DNA from 2 places in the Halalkalibacter sp. AB-rgal2 genome. Region 1 is predicted to be linked to the other one. Evidence: a T-box and tRNA genes for the amino acid it is inferred to sense, from the RefSeq annotation. Region 1 holds a T-box; the other holds one or more tRNA genes.
What was found. The T-box of region 1 lies ahead of alaS (alanine--tRNA ligase). A T-box ahead of a tRNA ligase gene usually reads a tRNA of that ligase, here a tRNA-Ala.
Positions count from the first base shown of each region.

Region 2: it has a tRNA-Ala gene. The T-box ahead of alaS (alanine--tRNA ligase) is inferred to sense a tRNA for this amino acid. The anticodon was not compared.

Region 1 covers NZ_JBGUAV010000003.1:216,901-226,054, reverse strand. Annotated here, with positions in the region: gene ACERJO_RS04200 (hypothetical protein) at 1-86, shown strand, start outside; gene ACERJO_RS04195 (helix-turn-helix transcriptional regulator) at 526-1,146, opposite strand; gene ACERJO_RS04190 (pirin family protein) at 1,281-1,532, shown strand; gene ACERJO_RS04185 (pirin family protein) at 1,551-2,135, shown strand; gene ACERJO_RS04180 (NAD(P)/FAD-dependent oxidoreductase) at 2,192-3,178, shown strand; gene ACERJO_RS04175 (NADPH-dependent FMN reductase) at 3,191-3,709, shown strand; gene ACERJO_RS04170 (VOC family protein) at 3,979-4,347, shown strand; gene ACERJO_RS04165 (GNAT family N-acetyltransferase) at 4,394-4,948, opposite strand; gene ACERJO_RS04160 (AI-2E family transporter) at 5,080-6,147, shown strand; T-box leader at 6,192-6,398, shown strand; gene alaS (alanine--tRNA ligase) at 6,478-9,120, shown strand.
Region 2 covers NZ_JBGUAV010000007.1:113,566-122,719, reverse strand. Annotated here, with positions in the region: partial or broken gene ACERJO_RS08130 (transposase) at 1-35, opposite strand, end outside; gene ACERJO_RS08125 (hypothetical protein) at 93-485, opposite strand; gene ACERJO_RS08120 (CBO0543 family protein) at 2,418-2,981, shown strand; partial or broken gene ACERJO_RS08115 (transposase) at 3,052-3,409, shown strand; tRNA gene ACERJO_RS08110 (tRNA-Ala) at 3,789-3,864, opposite strand; gene ACERJO_RS08105 (hypothetical protein) at 3,926-4,081, opposite strand; gene ACERJO_RS08100 (ion channel) at 4,180-5,190, shown strand; gene ACERJO_RS08095 (potassium channel family protein) at 5,267-5,923, shown strand; gene ACERJO_RS08090 (YugN-like family protein) at 5,984-6,406, opposite strand; gene ACERJO_RS08085 (glucose-6-phosphate isomerase) at 6,572-7,921, opposite strand; gene ACERJO_RS08080 (YrhK family protein) at 8,471-8,776, opposite strand; gene thpD (ectoine hydroxylase) at 9,042-9,154, shown strand, end outside.

The DNA.
Region 1 (9,154 bases):
GTGGCACGATTTTAGGTGCGGCTGTTATCTTCTTTGCTCTAACCGTTTTCTTAAATCGTCAAACAAGTGAAAAACAAGAAAAATAGTGGATGAGGCTGGGACATAACTAAAGTGTCTATCTGGAAACCCGAACAAAAGATGAACGTAGCGGATGAAATATACGTAGACTCCTGCGGAATGAAAAGCGAGACCACTGAAAAAGTCCTTTCTAGTAACTCAAAGAAGAGTAATGGCTCCGCTCGTTGCACGCCTTTCTATGAGAAACCCACTCATAGAAAGGCTTTCAAAATCGGGCAACGGCTACGCACATTACTTAAAGGGCCGCTGAAAAGCCAAGGGTGAGACCCCGCAGTGCGAAGCACGAGGAGGCTCACCGGCTTCCCGCGGAAAGCGAAGTATATTTCAGGAGCGGTTTACGTCCACCATCTATCATTGTTCGGCTTTTCTTTTAGATAAACCACTTTTGTCCCAGCCTCATTTTTTAAATCAATAAAATTAATGTGCTTAAACTTGCAAGTGGTGCCACTATTTATTTTTTCGTATTAAGAATTTACAATGTGGCTCACCATCTGATTGACAGGAAATTCGATCAATCTCATTTGTTTCAAGCACTTGCTTAAACATTTCGGTTTCACACGTACAAGCGTCTTTGTAATCAGAGGCAATGGCTAAAATAGGACAATTATATTCTGTTAATTCGTACGTTCCGTCGTTTATTTTTTGCAGCTCAGCCATGTAGCCCTTCTCATTTTGTATATTAGTGAGCTCTGCTATTTTTTTATCAAAATTTGTTTGAATTAGTCGTTGTTTATAACTTTTTGTTAAACGTTGCTCTCTTTTTTTAAACAAAGTGTGAATGACCTCGTAACCATGTAATTCCTCAATATCCTGTAAAAATTCAACGCTAATCCCTTCGTAGTTTCTTGGAAAAAGTAGCTCCCCTTTGCTAGTTAAAGAGTATCTTTGTTGCGGACGACCGACCGCTTGTCTAACTTCTTTCCCTTCAATGAGTCCATCTTTCTCAAGTGAAAGTATATGTTTTCGAACTGCCATATGTGTGATATTTAATGTGGCTGTTAAGTTTTGAACAGACAAAGTTCCGTTTTTCTTGAGAAGTTCTAGTAGTTTGTTTTTTGTTGAGTGCATGTAAGTCTCTCCTCTATGTATGAAAATATTTGAATGAATGAGAAGCTGAATGCTTTGCAAAATATGATGGATATGATGTACTATCATTATATACTTTTTATACTAAAATGTATATAAAATAAGAGGTGAGAGAAATGAATCAACGCCGTGTTAAAAACAAATGGATCGTTAAGTATGAAGAGATGAGTTTTCCTTTTATTCAGAAAGGATGGGTGCTGCCGAATGGGAAATTTAAGGAATTTGACCCATTTATCATAATGGCTGAGGATTGGTTTAAAAGAGGCGCCTTTTCTGATCATCCCCATCGAGGATTCCAGACGATTACATATGTAGTGGATGGTCGGTTAGAGCATATTGATAATAGTGGAAGTCGTGAAATCCTTTAACCAGGTGATATGCAATATATGAATGCAGGATCTGGTGCACGACATGCAGAGGAAGCTGTTAGTGATGACATTGCTCATACGTTACAGCTGTGGTTAAACTTGCCGAAAGAGAAAAAGTTCTCTAAGCCTTATTATCAAAATGTTTATTCAGAAGCTACTCCTACAATTGAGATAGATCGTGGATTCGTTAAAATATTTGCAGGACAAATTGGGAATATCGTTGGACCGCTTCAGTCAATGGTTCCAATAACGATAGCTGAGGCCAATTTAGAAGAAGGAGCGTGCTATCAACATCAACTACCTGTTACGCATCAGGCATTTGTGTATGTACTCTCAAGTGAACTTGAAATAGGTGATGAAAGAACAGTGCTAAAAAAGCATGATGTTGCAACGCTAACGATGACTGACCAAGTTAGCTTGAGTCACGATAACTGCTCAATAGTTGCTCGTTCACGTCGAGTAAAGCTTTTAATTTATTCTGGAGAACCAATTAAAGAGACAATCGTTCCGTATGGTCCGTTTGTCATGAATTCAGAAGAAGAAATAAAAGAAGCTTATCATGATTATCGTACTGGAAAATTTGGTCCGGCAGCTAAGTCGTGATGGTTGTTTATACTTAATAATATAAAAAGATAATAAAAGAATGGGAGAGAAAATCAATGAATGAAAAAGAATTGTATGATGTAACGATTATTGGTGGAGGGCCAACAGGTTTATTTGCGACTTTTTATGCAGGAATGCGTGACTTAAAGGTGAAGATTATTGATAGCTTAGGTCAACTTGGTGGGCAAGTGGGCGAATTATACCCAGATAAATATATTTATGATGTTGGTGGATTTCCGAAGGTACTTGGGAAAGAATTTATTAAGAATTTAGAGGAGCAAGCTGCTTTTGCCAAACCAACGATTTGTCTTAATGAAACAGTTTTACATGTGGAGAAAGATGAGGACAAGTTTACGTTAACGACCAATCAAGGGCAACATGTTTCCAAAACTATTTTGATTACTGGAGGAATAGGGGCGTTTGAACCGCGTAAATTAAAGATTGAAGGGGAGCAGTTGTATGAAGGGAAGAGCCTGCATTACTCAGTAAAGGATTTACAGTTTTTTGAAGGGCAACGTGTTCTTGTTTGTGGTGGTGGTGATTCAGCTGTAGATTGGTCCCTCATGCTTGAGAATGTTGCATCACATGTTACATTATGTCATCGTCGAAATGATTTCAAAGCTCATGAAAGTAGCGTCAACGAGTTAAAAGCTTCTTCGGTTAATATAAAAACACCATACGCTATCAAACGATTAATTGGTGAGGGAGAAACGCTTCGTCAAGTAGTGATTGCTCATAAAAATGGAGATGAAGAGGTGGTTGATACTGATCATATCATCGTCAATTATGGAAATATTTCTTCTCTTGGTCCGATTAAAAGCTGGGGTTTAGAAATGGATCGTCAATCAATTATCGTTAATTCAAAAATGGAAACCAATATTGAGGGCATATTTGCAGCAGGTGACATTGTAAACTATGAAGGAAAGGTGAAACTTATTGCGATCGGGTTAGGTGAAGCACCAATTGCGATAAATCATGCAAAAGCATATATTGACCCTGCTTCAAGAGTTCAGCCGTTGCATAGTACGAGTGTATTTAAATAGGAGGTCATGGGAATGAAAATAGTTGGCGTATCTGGTTCAATGATTGGATCTAAAACAGTAAAAGTTGTTAGTGAAGTATTAGAAGCTGTTAAACGGAAAAGCCCAGCTGTCGAAACGGAGTTAATTGATTTAAAGGAGTATGAGATTGATTGGGTACGAGGCTTACCATTAGAAGCGTATAACAGTGACACACAGAAAGTAGTGCAAAACATTATTACTGCGGATGCACTCGTTTTCGGAACACCGATTTATCAGGCTTCTATTTCTGGTGTGTTAAAGAACCTGTTTGATCACTTGCCGATGGGGGTATTTCAATCGAAGGTTACAGGAGTCGTTACTACTGCAGGCTCAGAGCGTCATTTCTTAGTTGCTGAGTATCAGTTAAAACCCATATTACAATTTCTGAAAGGAACCGTACCGAATACGCAAGTGTTTGCTGTAAATGGAAGCTTTAATGAGAAGAATGAAATTGTCGATCAAGAAGTATTAACTCGTATAGATGTGTTAGCAGAAGCGATTGTACAACAATAAATAGTATGAGTGAGACGTCACAGCCGTAATTGTATTAGGTTGTGGCGTTTTTTTGAAATGATTTTGAAACAAGAATGAGTAAAAGGGTTTTAATGGTAAGTGTAGAATTACAAGGTGAGTTGCAAAAGTGGGGACATTTAGGAGTGAAGGAGAGGAAGGAATTAGTAATAAGGGTGAGCAATTAACTTTTCGGGAGTGATTCGTGAATAGAACCTGCATACGTTCGATTGGAATGAACGATATATACAAAATTAGAGGAGTGAGAGAGGATGATCAAAGGATTACATCATGTCCAAATAACGATTCCAACAGGGGAAGAAGAGGCAGGGAGAGCTTTCTATTGTGAAGGGTTAGGGATAGAGGAAATGGAAAAGCCAGCGTCATTACAGGGGAGAGGAGGATTTTGGCTAAAGGTGGGTAATCGTCAAGTACATGTTGGGACAGAAGAAGGGTTTGATCGTTTTCAGACGAAGGCACATATTGCCTATGAAGTGTCCGATCTAGATTATTGGAAACAAAGATTGAATAAGTTAGGAATCGAGATTGTTGAAGCCGTTCCTATCCCAGGGTATGAGCGATTTGAATGTCGTGACCCGTTCGGGAATCGAATGGAATTTATTAAAGAAAGTGAAAAATAGAGAAGAATGGGTGCATAAGTTAAAAATGAAATATAGGAGAGGTACTTCAGTTAACATTCTGACTCATCCATTCATCTTTTAATAACCCATAAATAATGATATCCATATATGTATGGTGTAAGTATTGACTATTTCGAATACAGCCTTCATGAAGGAAGCCGAGTCGTTCTGGTATGCGACGGCTTTTTTTATTTTCTTTAGCAACACGTATCTCGACTTTGTTGAATTGTAGCTCTTCGAATGTGTAAGCTGTTAAGGCTTGAACAACACGAGTCATAATTCCTTTTCCTTGAACGTTTTCTGCCAACCAGTAACCAATCGTTGTTATTTTATTAATGTGATCAATTTGATTAAATCCTGCATTTCCAACGATTTGATCGTCATAGAGTATGACAGTATTTAAACCTTTGCTTTCGTTAGCGAGCTGTTCGCAGGAGTGAATGAAGTTTTTGGTATGTTCAACAGTTGTTGTGTCATCTACCCAGGGAAGCCATTTGCGTAAATGGCTTCTTGATTGTTCTGTTACATAAAACAGTTGATGAGCATCTGTGTATTCAATTTGTTTAATCATTAACGAATCATCTATTTTTTTTGTAAACATGATAACCTCCTAAAGACTTAATATCCTTTTTTTACAGTAACATGAAAAACATGTTCGTGGGATGAAATTCTTATATTAGGTTCATGATGATTCTATTTAAATTGGTCATACTAATGAAAGAGGTGAGAGAGGTGGAGAATAACAACAAATGGTTTAGATGGTTATATCGTTCTGCTCTTATTTTGATCATTGCTCTCATTATCTTTGTTTTTATTCAGCTTACACCAATTTTTGCACCTTTTAGCGCTATTTTCAAGGCTTTAGTATTACCGCTCGGTGTATCGGTGTTGATTGCTTATTTACTTCACCCGATAGTGGAGAAGCTTCATGAAGTTGGGATGTCAAGAACCGTAGCTGTTATGTTACTTTTTCTTTTAATGATCGGCTTGTTTGCACTTATTGCTATGATTGGATTTCCAGAATTGAAAAAGCAAATTGAACATTTTGTTGAAGTTGTACCTGAGCAAGTTCAAATGATTGAGCAAGCAACAGATGAAATGGACCACCAGCTCCATAGTTTGCCAGAGCCCATCCAGCTTCAGGTAGAAAATTGGAAAGATCAATTAATTCGATTAGGTGAACACATTTTTAGTCAAGTAGAAGCAGTGTTTCTCTTTTTAGTGACATCTTTTTTCGCTTTAATCGTGATCCCATTTTTAGTTTTTTATTTATTGAAAGATTATGATCAAATTCAGAGGATTTGTTGGTATGTGACACCTCGAAGATGGCGAAAACCTTTGCAGCGCTTTATAAAGGATGTCGACCAAGCGATAGGAGGATTTATACGAGGACAATTACTCGTATCGTTACTAGTAGGAGTCATGTCAACTCTCGGTCTGTGGCTGTTAGGTGTACCATACCCGATTCTTCTCGGTGTTTTTATCGGCGCACTTGATTTGATTCCATTTTTTGGTCCTTACATAGGTGCGGCTCCTGCTGTGATTGTTAGTTTTCTTGAATCGTGGCAGCTTGGATTATTTACGATTCTCTTATTATTTATTATTCAACAGCTAGAAAGTAACATTCTATCACCAGTTATCGTTGGAAAGAGTATACACCTTCACCCAGTATTAATTATTTTAGCTTTATTAGTTGGTGTAGAAATTGGGGGTTTTTTAGGTATGTTATTGGCTGTACCATTATTGGCCATAGGTAAGGTGGTTTTTTTACACATACGTTCATACCGTCTCGCACGTTGACATTTGCTTGTTACATTTTTATAATAAAAGAGCGAAATGAACAGGTAAAAACGTTGAAGGAACGAGTATGAAGCAGTTCCACTTGTATAGAGAGGTTTGCCCGAGGCTGGAAGGTGAACTAAGTGAAGAGCTTCAGAACGCTAATCCTGAGTGTAGCTAATCGCTACCGTTAACCCGCGTTAAGGTATGAAAGTGATAGACGAATGTCTATAATTAGGGTGGTACCGCGTGAACAAGCTCTCGTCCCTTTATTGAGGGAGTGAGGGCTTTTTTCTATGAATGTTACGAGAATTTGGTCTACCCGATTACATGTAAAGGGAGTCGATGAAGGTGAAACATTTAACATCTGCACAAGTTAGACAAATGTTTTTAGATTTTTTTAAAGAAAAAGGGCACGATATTGAACCAAGTGCATCACTCGTCCCGCATGATGATCCGACTTTATTATGGATTAATAGTGGGGTAGCTACCTTAAAGAAGTATTTTGATGGTCGAGTGATTCCCGATAATCCCCGTATAACAAATGCGCAAAAATCGATTCGAACAAATGATATTGAAAACGTAGGTAAGACAGCTCGGCATCATACGTTTTTTGAAATGCTTGGGAACTTTTCAATTGGAGATTACTTTAAGGAGGAAGCGATTGAGTGGGCTTGGGAGTTTCTAACGAGCGAGAAATGGATTGGGTTTGACCCTGATAAGCTATCAGTAACGGTTCATCCGGAAGATCACGAAGCTTATGAATATTGGCAATCGACAATTGGGCTTCCACCTGAACGAATTATTCGTTTAGAAGGGAATTTCTGGGATATTGGTGAAGGTCCAAGTGGACCAAATACGGAAATATTTTATGATCGTGGCGTAGCATATGGTGACGATGAGAGTGATCCTGAGCTTTATCCTGGTGGGGAAAACGATCGATATCTTGAAGTATGGAATTTAGTATTTTCACAATTTAACCATAATCCAGACGGTACATACACACCACTACCTAAGAAAAACATAGATACAGGTATGGGACTTGAACGTATGGTGTCCATTATCCAAGATGTTCCGACAAACTTTGAAACGGATTTATTTATGCCGATTATTAAAGCAACGGAGCCTATTTCCGGAAAATCATATGGCCAAGATGTTGAAATTGATGTTGCTTTTAAAGTGATTGCCGATCACGTTCGAACGGTGACATTTGCCGTAACGGATGGTGCATTGCCTTCCAATGAGGGACGTGGATATGTATTACGTCGTCTTTTACGTCGAGCTGTTCGATATGCAAAGTTGATTGGAATTGACCGTCCTTTTATGTATGAACTCGTTCCGGTTGTCGGTGAAATTATGGTGGATTTCTATCCAGAGGTAAAAGAGAAGACAGAATTTGTGCAAAAAGTCATGAAAAATGAGGAAGAGAGATTCCATGAAACCCTTCATGAAGGATTAGCTATTTTACATAAGGTGCTTGATGAGGCAAAGCAGAATGATGAGAAAGTGATTTCTGGTGTTGACGTTTTCCGGCTTTATGATACGTATGGATTCCCTGTTGATTTGACAGAAGAATACGTGGAAGAACAAGGTTTAACAATCGACCGTGAAGGCTTTGAAGAGGAAATGGAAGGTCAACGTTCACGTGCTCGTTCAGCGAGACAAGAAACAGGCTCAATGCAAGTTCAGGATGAGGTACTTGGACAGATTAATGCTGAAAGTGTTTTCGTTGGATATGATGAGCTGAAGGTTGAACAGACAAAGATTGAAGTAATCATTGCTGATAAAGAAGTAATAAGAGAAGCACACGAACAAGAGCAAGTGCAAATTATTCTAAGCAAAACACCATTCTATGCTGAAAGCGGTGGACAAATCGCGGATGTTGGTACGATTAGTGGTGAAGGGTTTGTAGCTGATGTTCAGAATGTGAAGAAAGCGCCTAACGGTCAGCATCTTCATACAATTATTATAAAAGAGGGTGTTATGCAGGTTGGAGCAACGGCTATCGCTGAAGTGAATGCTCCAAGCAGAAAAGCGATTGTGAAAAATCATACGGCGACTCATCTGCTTCATCAAGCGTTAAAGGATGTTTTAGGTGAGCATGTGAATCAAGCTGGCTCCCTCGTGTCCGCTGAAAGACTTCGATTCGATTTCTCTCATTTTGGTCAAGTGACGAAAGAAGAATTAAGTCGAATTGAAGAGATTGTCAATAAACAAATTTGGGAAGCGACCGATGTTGATATTACAATAAAGAAGCTAGATGAAGCAAAAGCTATGGGAGCAATGGCGCTCTTTGGTGAGAAATATGGAGAAACAGTACGTGTTGTGAGAGTCGGCGAATATAGTTTGGAGCTTTGTGGTGGCTGTCATGTTCGAAATACAGCTGAAATTGGCTTGTGTAAGCTTGTAAGTGAATCTGGAATTGGTGCAGGAGTGCGCCGAATTGAAGCGTTAACGGCACAAGGTGCTTTTGAGCAAATGAGCAGTCAACTACGAGATTTACAAGATGCTGCTTCTATCCTGAAAGCGAAACGAGTAGAGGAAGTTCCACAACGAGTGGAGTCTTTAAATCAACAATTAAAAGAAGTTCAGCGTGAGAATGAATCTTTAATGGCAAAATTGGGTAACATGGAAGCTGGAAGCCTAATTGATGATGTTGTTGAAATTAATGGAGTAAAGGTACTTGCGAAAAAAGTGAATGCTGGTGATAAGGATGCATTACGAGCAATTGTCGACAAATTAAAGCAGGACCTATCTTCAGGTATCATTGTATTAGCTGCTGTATCTGGTGAAAAAGTAAACATTGTAGCTGGTGTGACAAAAGATTTGCTTGAATCTGGTTATCATGCCGGTAAGCTTGTAAAGGAAGTAGCGACACGCTGCGGAGGCGGAGGTGGTGGACGTCCCGATATGGCCCAAGCAGGTGGAAAGAAGCCAGAGGAATTAGAAAAGGCACTTGCCTTTGTTCAAGATTACGTAAATACAATTTCCTAAATGGATCATTTTGGTGTACAATGGAAATAAAGAC
Region 2 (9,154 bases), on a different contig from region 1:
CGTAAGTTTAGTCCAGTTAGTTTAATTATTTGCTGCGCAGCAAATGGTTCTACTACCATACATGTTCATAATCATACTCTATAAATTTCAGTCTAATAAAATTTAAACGCGCATTCAGACAGAAGTACTTCATCACCTTCTGCAAGGACGAGGCTATTTTCAGAGACTCTTGCGACAGATAATCCAAGATTGGCTGCGCCTTTCTCAATTTGTTGACGCCACCCCTCAATATCTCCCTTATAGGAAATAGCAAAATAACACTCATCTGATGGCAAAGTAATTATGCATCCTTCATTTATTGCACCACCACTGGTAGCTAATGGTGGATCCACCTTACGTATAAGCTTTTTAAATAAAGTTGCTGTATTTGCGTTATGACTGCATTTGACATATCTATATTCTCTTTCTTCAGTACATGTTGTACCAGGTACCTTCCTAATTTTATCACTTGGACCTAGACCTAAAATATGTTCCAATTCACACATAAAAGCACCTCACGTTAATTCGTTATTATAAACCACTTGATAATGTATTCATATATTTTTTTGTACTTTTTGTCATTAACAGTTGCAATCAATTCTAAAGCCGATTGTTTGATAGACTCATCATTTTATTGGTCATATATGTTCCTCATGTTTTGTAGAAAGTCATTACGAATTAAAGTGAAGTTTTATTCATCCGTTCCCTTTTTAAAACGTCCAATCATATATTCCATAACCATTTCTTTTGGGGGTGTACCAGCAGTTCCGTTAGCGTTTCGGACAAATATATCCATATTTTTCTCCTACCTTTCAACAATTGTTAATTCAAAACCGTGTACAGTCTCGACTGGGGTGCTTTAAAAACTTTTCTACACCTTTAGTGAAAAGAGACTGTTCTTCTTTCACGATCTCACTCCGTTACTTTGAGTATATCTTTTCACAAACTATGTTTAATTCGCTTTCTTATAGTAAAAAAATCCATTCAATAGAATAAAAAGTGGAATAGTCAATAAAATTAAACCTGCTATAAAGTTAATATAAATCACCAGAATCCAACCTCCTAAAAGGTTAATACCCGATAATGTTAGAGAACTCCAAAAATACTTTTTATTCTTCTTCACCTTAAAAACATTAATGCTAATTATAATTGAACAAATAGCGATTATAATTGGGGCTAAATCCCACCACATTATGCTCCACCTCCCAGAATCACTTCTCTAAAGTACAACTACTATGCTCATATCTTTTTTATTAAAGCTTACTGGAAACTTAACAAAAAGGTTAACACTCTACATCAAATGAGCGTACAAGTAAAATTCCTGCGAGAACGTTCAAAATAACTTGAACTTCAATTGTGAATATAAAGAAAAAATTATTAGGAAGAAGCATGAACCAATAGGGTCCAGGAACGAAAACTAATAAAATTAACAAAATTACAAAACTAAACAGTAGCCACTTAACCCTTATTTTCTTAAAATTAATTTTAATTAGCCTTTTAGTCTCAATTAAAATACCAAATAAGAAATACAAAACACTTAATAAAATTGAATAAATTAAAATCCATTTAATATTGAAAAAACCAAGCATTTGTTCATATCTAGGAATAATTAGTGCTATTAGCATTAAAATTGTAATCCCAATTAAGCTAGACAAGAACGTTGTTTTTATCACCTAATCACCCTTTCTCTTAATAAGTAAAGCGCTCGTTTGTTTAAGTACATTTTTTCACAGTTAATGTTTTTCATAAATATCAATTTGGTTATCAGTGGATGTGCTAATTCTAATAAAACCTTTTTTATTCCAAAAAGCTGCTGAGATTTCGCTTGTTATAATCTAAAAGAATGCCAGCCCAAACGTTGTCTAAGCGATTCGATTTCGATTTGTGCAACATGATGACCGTTTAATTTGCATTAGGTCCTCTTAAAATTAAAAGTGAAATAATACTTGCAATAGCCATCAATAAAGGAAAAAGTCCTAATTTATTCAATACCATCCCCCTCTATAATCAATTAATTAAATTTAACGCCTTTCTTATAATTTTCTTTAAAACGCAAACAAAACACTTCCTTATTAATTAATTGTTCGTTTCGTTTAAGTGAGATCCTCCACTATCTAATGATTTCTATAAATAAAGCATAACAAAAAATTTTGCGTAATTGGTTAATTCCTTCCGCGTAGTATGTGTCAACTACGAAAAAAGACGATTACATAATAAACTTAATTGTCTCCGAATATTTTCAACGGCATCGTTGTACTGAGTAGCAAATAATCTGTTGTTCTCTTTCGTTTACCTTCTTCCGATTAGCATCCCTTAGTGCAACAAACAGCGCTCACCACCATTAATGGAAAAATTGGTAACGATACCTACATAGATGAATATTTAAACCTATATAACCAAAAACTTTTGTTATAAACAATTACAGGAGTTGAAATAGTATGAATCGAAATCAATATATAGATAAAATTTTCGATAAGCATGAGGAGTTAAATACGATAGTACAATCCTATTGGAGTCAATACTCCCACATGGGTACGTGGCAATTTTGGGTGGTTTCTTCATTTTTAATTATTCCTTTAGTTATCCTTTTCTTCGCTGTAGATAGAAAGAGGATTTTTGAAGTGTTGTTTTTTGGATTTGTGGTGCATGTGTTATGGACGTATGCCGCACTGGCTCTAACCAACCTCGGTTATTTTGCTTATCACTATTATTCAGTACCATCACTTCCCGCTAGTTTAAATATGACAGTCTCCGTACTTCCGGTGAGTTTTTTATTATTATACCAATACTGCACAAATCATCAGAAGAATTTCTTTCTTTATTTATTACTCTTATCTGCTGTCTTTGCATTCGGCTTTGCAAGTATAGAAATAAGGATGGAATTCCTTGAACTAAGAGGCGGAATGAGGCAATTGTACCTTTTTCTGAGCGATATTATAATCGGAGTCCTAGCGTATTTCCTAACTCAACTTCTTAAAAGATATAGAATAGAACATGATTAGACTATACTGAATTGGACAGAAAAATTAAGTCAAGTAGACTACAGATAACATAAGTCGAGGAGAATCTACGATGACTAAAAGAGAACGTCAAACATTTACTGAAGAATTTAAACAACAGATTGTGCAGCTTTATAACAGTGGTTAACTAAGGAAAGAGATTATTCGTGAATATGATCTTACTCCTTCACCTTTAGATAAATGGGAGAGTCAGACTTCCGGTTCTTTCAAGGAAAAGGACAACTTAACAAACGAACAAAGAGAATTAGCGGAATTAAGAAAGCAAAATAAGCAATTAGAAATGGAAAATGACATTTTAAAGCAAGCCGCGCTGATAATAAGATGAAAGTAAGTGTGATTAAGATACTCAACACACATACACGATATCAACAATGTGCAAAGTCCTACAACTCCCCATGATGCAATGGTATTGTTGCGCCCCCTACCGTTCAGGAAGGAATATTAGAATCCTCCTTTTTATGCGAGTAATACTTGTCACGAAAAGTTCGAGCGATCTTGCTCAAATATCGATTTTTCTTCCAAGCGATTTGAAAAGTTCGCGACAATAAGGTGCTTTAATGGAAATGAGTCGGATAGCTGTATTTTCTCTTTTGCCTCCTTAGACATAAGAAGCTCGTAATGAAATACTACTTTCCGACTCTTTTTCAACTAAAAACGACCCGACGCTTCTTACTCATGAAGTGAGTGAGATCCTCAGGTCGTTCTTCACCAGCAACGTTGTCTGATAAATCATACAACGGTTCGCTAAGTACAAAAAAGCAGCCTAGTCGGCCGCTGCATCAATCATTTTGGTGGAGCATATCGGGCTCGAACCGATGACCTCTTCGCTGCCAGCGAAGCGCTCTCCCAGCTGAGCTAATGCCCCACATGATATTGGACATGATTAATTATATATGGATACAACACAACATGCAAACACTTTCCCTTTAAAAGAAGAAGTCCAGTAACCACCAGGCTACACCCGCAATCACACTAATGACGAGTGAGCTCATAACCATTTCCATCGTCACTTTTTTATGCTTCACAAAATCAAAAATAAACCAACCACAAAAAACCGCTAACGCAAAAATGATTGCTGTCAAACGCATCTCCCCCTCACGCCATCTATCTTATCAAAAAGATGATTGATCCGCTACTAAGATGGCTATACTGACAAAGGAATACAGAGGAGGATAGCGCGATGTTTGAGCTTATGAAGAAAGTCATTCGAATTCGGCAATCAATTATTTTCGCCGCTACCGGGGGCTTTTGTGTTATTAGTGCCTTTATTATTTATACTCTTGAACCTGAAACATTCCCAAATCCCTTTATTGGATTTTGGTGGGTAATGACAACAATCACTACAGTTGGATTCGGTGATTATGTTCCTAAAACCGTTGCAGGGCAAACATTTGGGATTTTTCTCTATGTAACTGGAATTGCTTTAATTGGTGTCATGATTGGGAAGATCGTCGAAGCATTTAGTACTTATCAAACGATGAAGGAGGAGGGTAAATTGGATTACAAAGGGAAGAAACACTTTGTTATCGTCGGTTGGTCCAGTAAAACATTCAAGACTATTGAAGAATTATTACTTATCAATAAAAGCAATATTGTCATCATTGATACAAAACAACAAGCACCTTGTAGCCACGCTCGTATCAGTTATATTCAAGGTGATCCTACCTCTCGTGAAACACTAGAACGTGCCAATATATTATATGCGACATCTGTTTGCATTTTTGCCTCTGATCCGATTCATAACAGTGTCGAAGCTGATGGCAAGACATTATTGATCGCTACTGCCATTGAACATTTTGCAAAAGAACGCAATCATCCAATTTACACCATTGCCGAAATCTTAAATGAAAAGCATATTCCAAACTTTAAACATGCCAACATTGATGAATATATTTTATCAAATGAAGTCTTTTCTGACCTAATGGCTCAATCAGCGATTTACAACGGTTCAACGAAATTATTTATGCAGCTTCTTCACCGTAAGCAGGGTGATGATATTTGGGAAATTCCTAAAAAGCTAGATTGGTGTGTGTACGACGATGCCTTCTGTGCATTAAAAAAACTAGGGGCTACGTTAATTGCCGATCATGAAGATTTCAGTATTGTTCGTCGTCTTCAAGACCCTATTCCTGTCGATGCTAAGCTGTACATTATTTGCGACGAAACGACCTATCGAAAAATCATCAGCTAACCGTTGACGGACGTCAGATAAAGGAGTACATTAATTCATAGTTAATGACAATTTGATCTGGTAAAAGGAGAATGTAATGAAAAAACAATTTGCCGTCATTGGGCTTGGACGTTTTGGTAGCTCCGTTTGTAAGGAGCTATACCGTATGGGACATGAGGTATTGGCCATTGATACAAATGAGGATAAAGTGAATGAATTTACAAGCTTTTCAACTCATGCCGTTATTGCAGATGCGACCGATGAAAAAGTGTTAAAGAATCTCGGCGTGCGCAACTTTGAGCATGTTGTCGTAGCCATTGGTGATAATATTCAATCAAGTATTTTATGCACATTATTATTGAAGGAATTCGACGTCCCACAAGTTTGGGTGAAAGCTCAAAATAACTACCACCATAAGGTTTTAGAAAAAATTGGTGCCGATCAAATTATTCACCCTGAATATGATATGGGGATTCGTATTGCACAGCATTTGACATCAGAAAAGGTCATTGATTACATTGAACTTTCGGACGAATACAGCATTGTCGAGTTTTTCGCTACAGACAAAATTGCAGACCGTTCGATCATTGACCTTGACATTCGGGCGAAATACGGCTGTACGATATTAGCCATTAAACGTGGAGAGGATATTAACGTATCTCCTTATCCACATGACGTGATTTTAATCAATGATGTCCTGATCTTAATCGGACACAAAAATGACCTGAAGAGATTTGAAGATCATGGCTTATGATTTTTATCAACTTTATGGAAGAAGTGATCCACACAAATTCTGTGTGGATCCTTCTTTTCATTAGGTCAAAATTGTCATCTCTAGTTCATCAATTAAGCTTTTTGCTACAGGAAAGTATTTTGGATCAATGTCACCATCTTTTTCAACGGGCTCGCTAAACTGATTGATCGCACTATTCAAATTGATCGTCACAAGACCATTAAAGACATCTGGGTTATCATCAAGACCTTGTTGATAGCGATGATTAAGAAGGTATGGTGTACCAAGTTCAACTGAAACACCACGTTGATCAAGGTCCCCATCAACCGCAGTAAAAGGTATTCTTAGAAAAGTATATCCTCCCTCTTCATCAATCTTATAATCTAAATAGCCATGATCATACTCCCAGCCACCACCGATTGAGTAGCCTAATGGTTTTAGTTTATCTTCTAACACCTTTAATTTTATTTGTGTTCCTTCAACTGGCGATTCAATCGCAAGCATCTCGATCATCCCTTCAACACGTCGTTAACAATAGTCTGTCCAATAAAGATGTAAGAATACACGAAAGAGGCTGGGTCAAAAGAGTTCCAGTTAAAAAATAACTTGTATGGTGAAGGAGGATTCACAAAAAAGCTGTTAGGGCTTGTCCCTAACAGCTTTCCTTCCTTATTTCAAACGTGCTTCTAGCTCAGCTTTTTCCTTTTCAAACCCTGGCTTGCCAAGTAGTGCAAACATGTTCTTTTTATACGCTTCTACACCTGGCTGATCGAACGGATTAACACCAAGTAAATAGCCACTAATTCCGCATGCTTTTTCAAAGAAGTACACAAGATATCCGAAATAATATTCATTTAATTCAGGAACGTTGACAATCAGGTTGGGAACTCCTCCATCTGTATGAGCAAGTAACGTCCCTTCAAACGCTTTTTTATTAACAAAGTCCATCGTTTGACCTGCTAAGTAATTTAACCCATCTAAGTCACTATCTGCTTTCTCAATAACAACTTCTTCTCGAGACTTTTCAACCGAAATGACCGTTTCAAATAAATCACGACGACCATCTTGTACGTATTGTCCCATTGAATGAAGATCTGTTGAGAAATCAACAGCAGCTGGGAAGATCCCTTTTCCATCTTTCCCTTCACTTTCACCGTACAATTGCTTCCACCATTCTGAAACAAAGTGTAGGGATGGCTCATAATTCACCATTAACTCAATCGTTTTCCCTTTATTATATAGGACATTTCGAACAGCTGCATATTGATAGGATTCGTTTTCAGCAAGGCTCGGATTATTGAAGTCTGCACTTGCATCAGCAGCACCTTGCATCATTTTCTCAATATCAAGCCCACTTACGGCAATTGGAAGTAATCCAACCGCTGTTAGAATGGAATAACGACCACCTACATCATCTGGAACAACAAATGATTCATAGCCTTCTTCGTTCGCTAACGTCTTAAGAGCACCCTTCTCGCTGTCTGTCGTTGCATAAATACGCTTACGAGCTTCTTCTACTCCATATTTCTTTTCTAAGTAATCACGGAAAATACGGAACGCAATAGCAGGCTCCGTTGTCGTCCCTGACTTTGAGATCACATTGACAGATACATCTTTGCCCTCAATAAGTGCTAATAGGTCCTTCATATATGTGGAGCTAATATTTTGACCGACAAAGAATACTTGTGGCGTCTGACGCTCTTCCTTCGTTTGAATGTTGTAGAACGAATGTTGCAACGCTTCTATCGCTGCACGAGCTCCTAAATAAGAGCCACCAATCCCGATAACAAGTAGAACGTCTGAATCTTGTTTAATTTTCTCTGCTGCCTTTTGAATACGAGCAAACTCTTCCTTATCGTATTCTGTTGGTAGGTTAATCCAACCTAAGTAATCGTTTCCTGCACCTGTCCCATTATGTAAGGCTTCATGTGCTGCTTTTACTGCACCTTGTAAATAGTCAACTTCATGCTGATTAAAAAACGTCAAAGCTTTAGAATAGTCAAACTGTATTTTAGCCATTAATAAGCCTCCTTAATAGTTTCAATCACTATTCACTTTAGCGGAACGTTCGAAAAGAATCAAGAACATTTCTACTATTTCCCGATGAAAGTTGAGTTTATTTATCGGAATTGGAAAGAATGTCGTAAACCGGCTGAATAAAAAAGAGCTATCTTTATCTTATCCGCTATGGACACATCACGCGCTGAACCACATCACTACTTTCACAAATGATACTCCGGACAAAATCACCATCATTTTAACGTAAGAACCGACTTGCTTGAATGAATTAATCTCGTCATTTCTACGGTCGAAGTTGAATAATTGCTCTTTCGCCTTATCCTTTCCAAGCTTTGTAGTCTCTCTTCTTCTACCTACACCCCAATTTCGTGATGCTTTAAGATACGCAGTTAATTCGTGATGTAAACGCTCGTCGTGGCTTGACCAATTTCTCAATACTGAAAAGCTTTTGATTACTTTAAGCAAAAATATATCTTGCAGAGTGGCACTTCCCAGTCCATCAAAAAAATGCCCTGAGGGCGCTTTTTATCAATTATTTTAAAGAGGACATTACTTATTATCCGGAGTATACGTGTCTTTGTCCCGAATTTCCTTTCTTAGACTAGCACTATGCATAAGCCTCAAAACGGGTCTAACAACTAAAAAAGTACTCCCAGCGAGATAAAAAATGAGGCCGATCTTTTCCATCTTATCAAAAAAATTAAGAATACTCCCAATAACAAACAAAACTCCAATTAATAAATCGTTAATCGTAGAAATAACTCTGTATCTCTTATCAAAATAAATTCGTACCCGGCCCATCTTCACGTCCAAATACTCTTCATCATTCTTAATCTTTGCGATCTTATTCTTCATAAATACCTCCTTGATGCAAAACTCCTCGAATAATTTTACCCCATATCCTAGAAGATTAAACCGTCCCTGCTGTTGCCGGCACTGAGTTGGAAAGGTTCAATTTTATCGCAATGGCAGACAGAATAAATAAAAGGGTAGGCTTATTTTATTCACTTTTAAAAATATTCGTGTTTATTCAGAAAATTAGAGTGGTATGAGAGTGAATGAGCCAGATATAGCTAATGAAGGAGATATCTGAGATCTAGATAATGGGAGTGTTTGAAGAATGGAAGACTTTTACCCTTCAAGAATAAGCGAGAAACCGCAAATCAAGAAGCGTAAAGATCCTGTAATTCATACCGACCGAAAGAATGATGACGAGGCTCCACTCACGAAAGA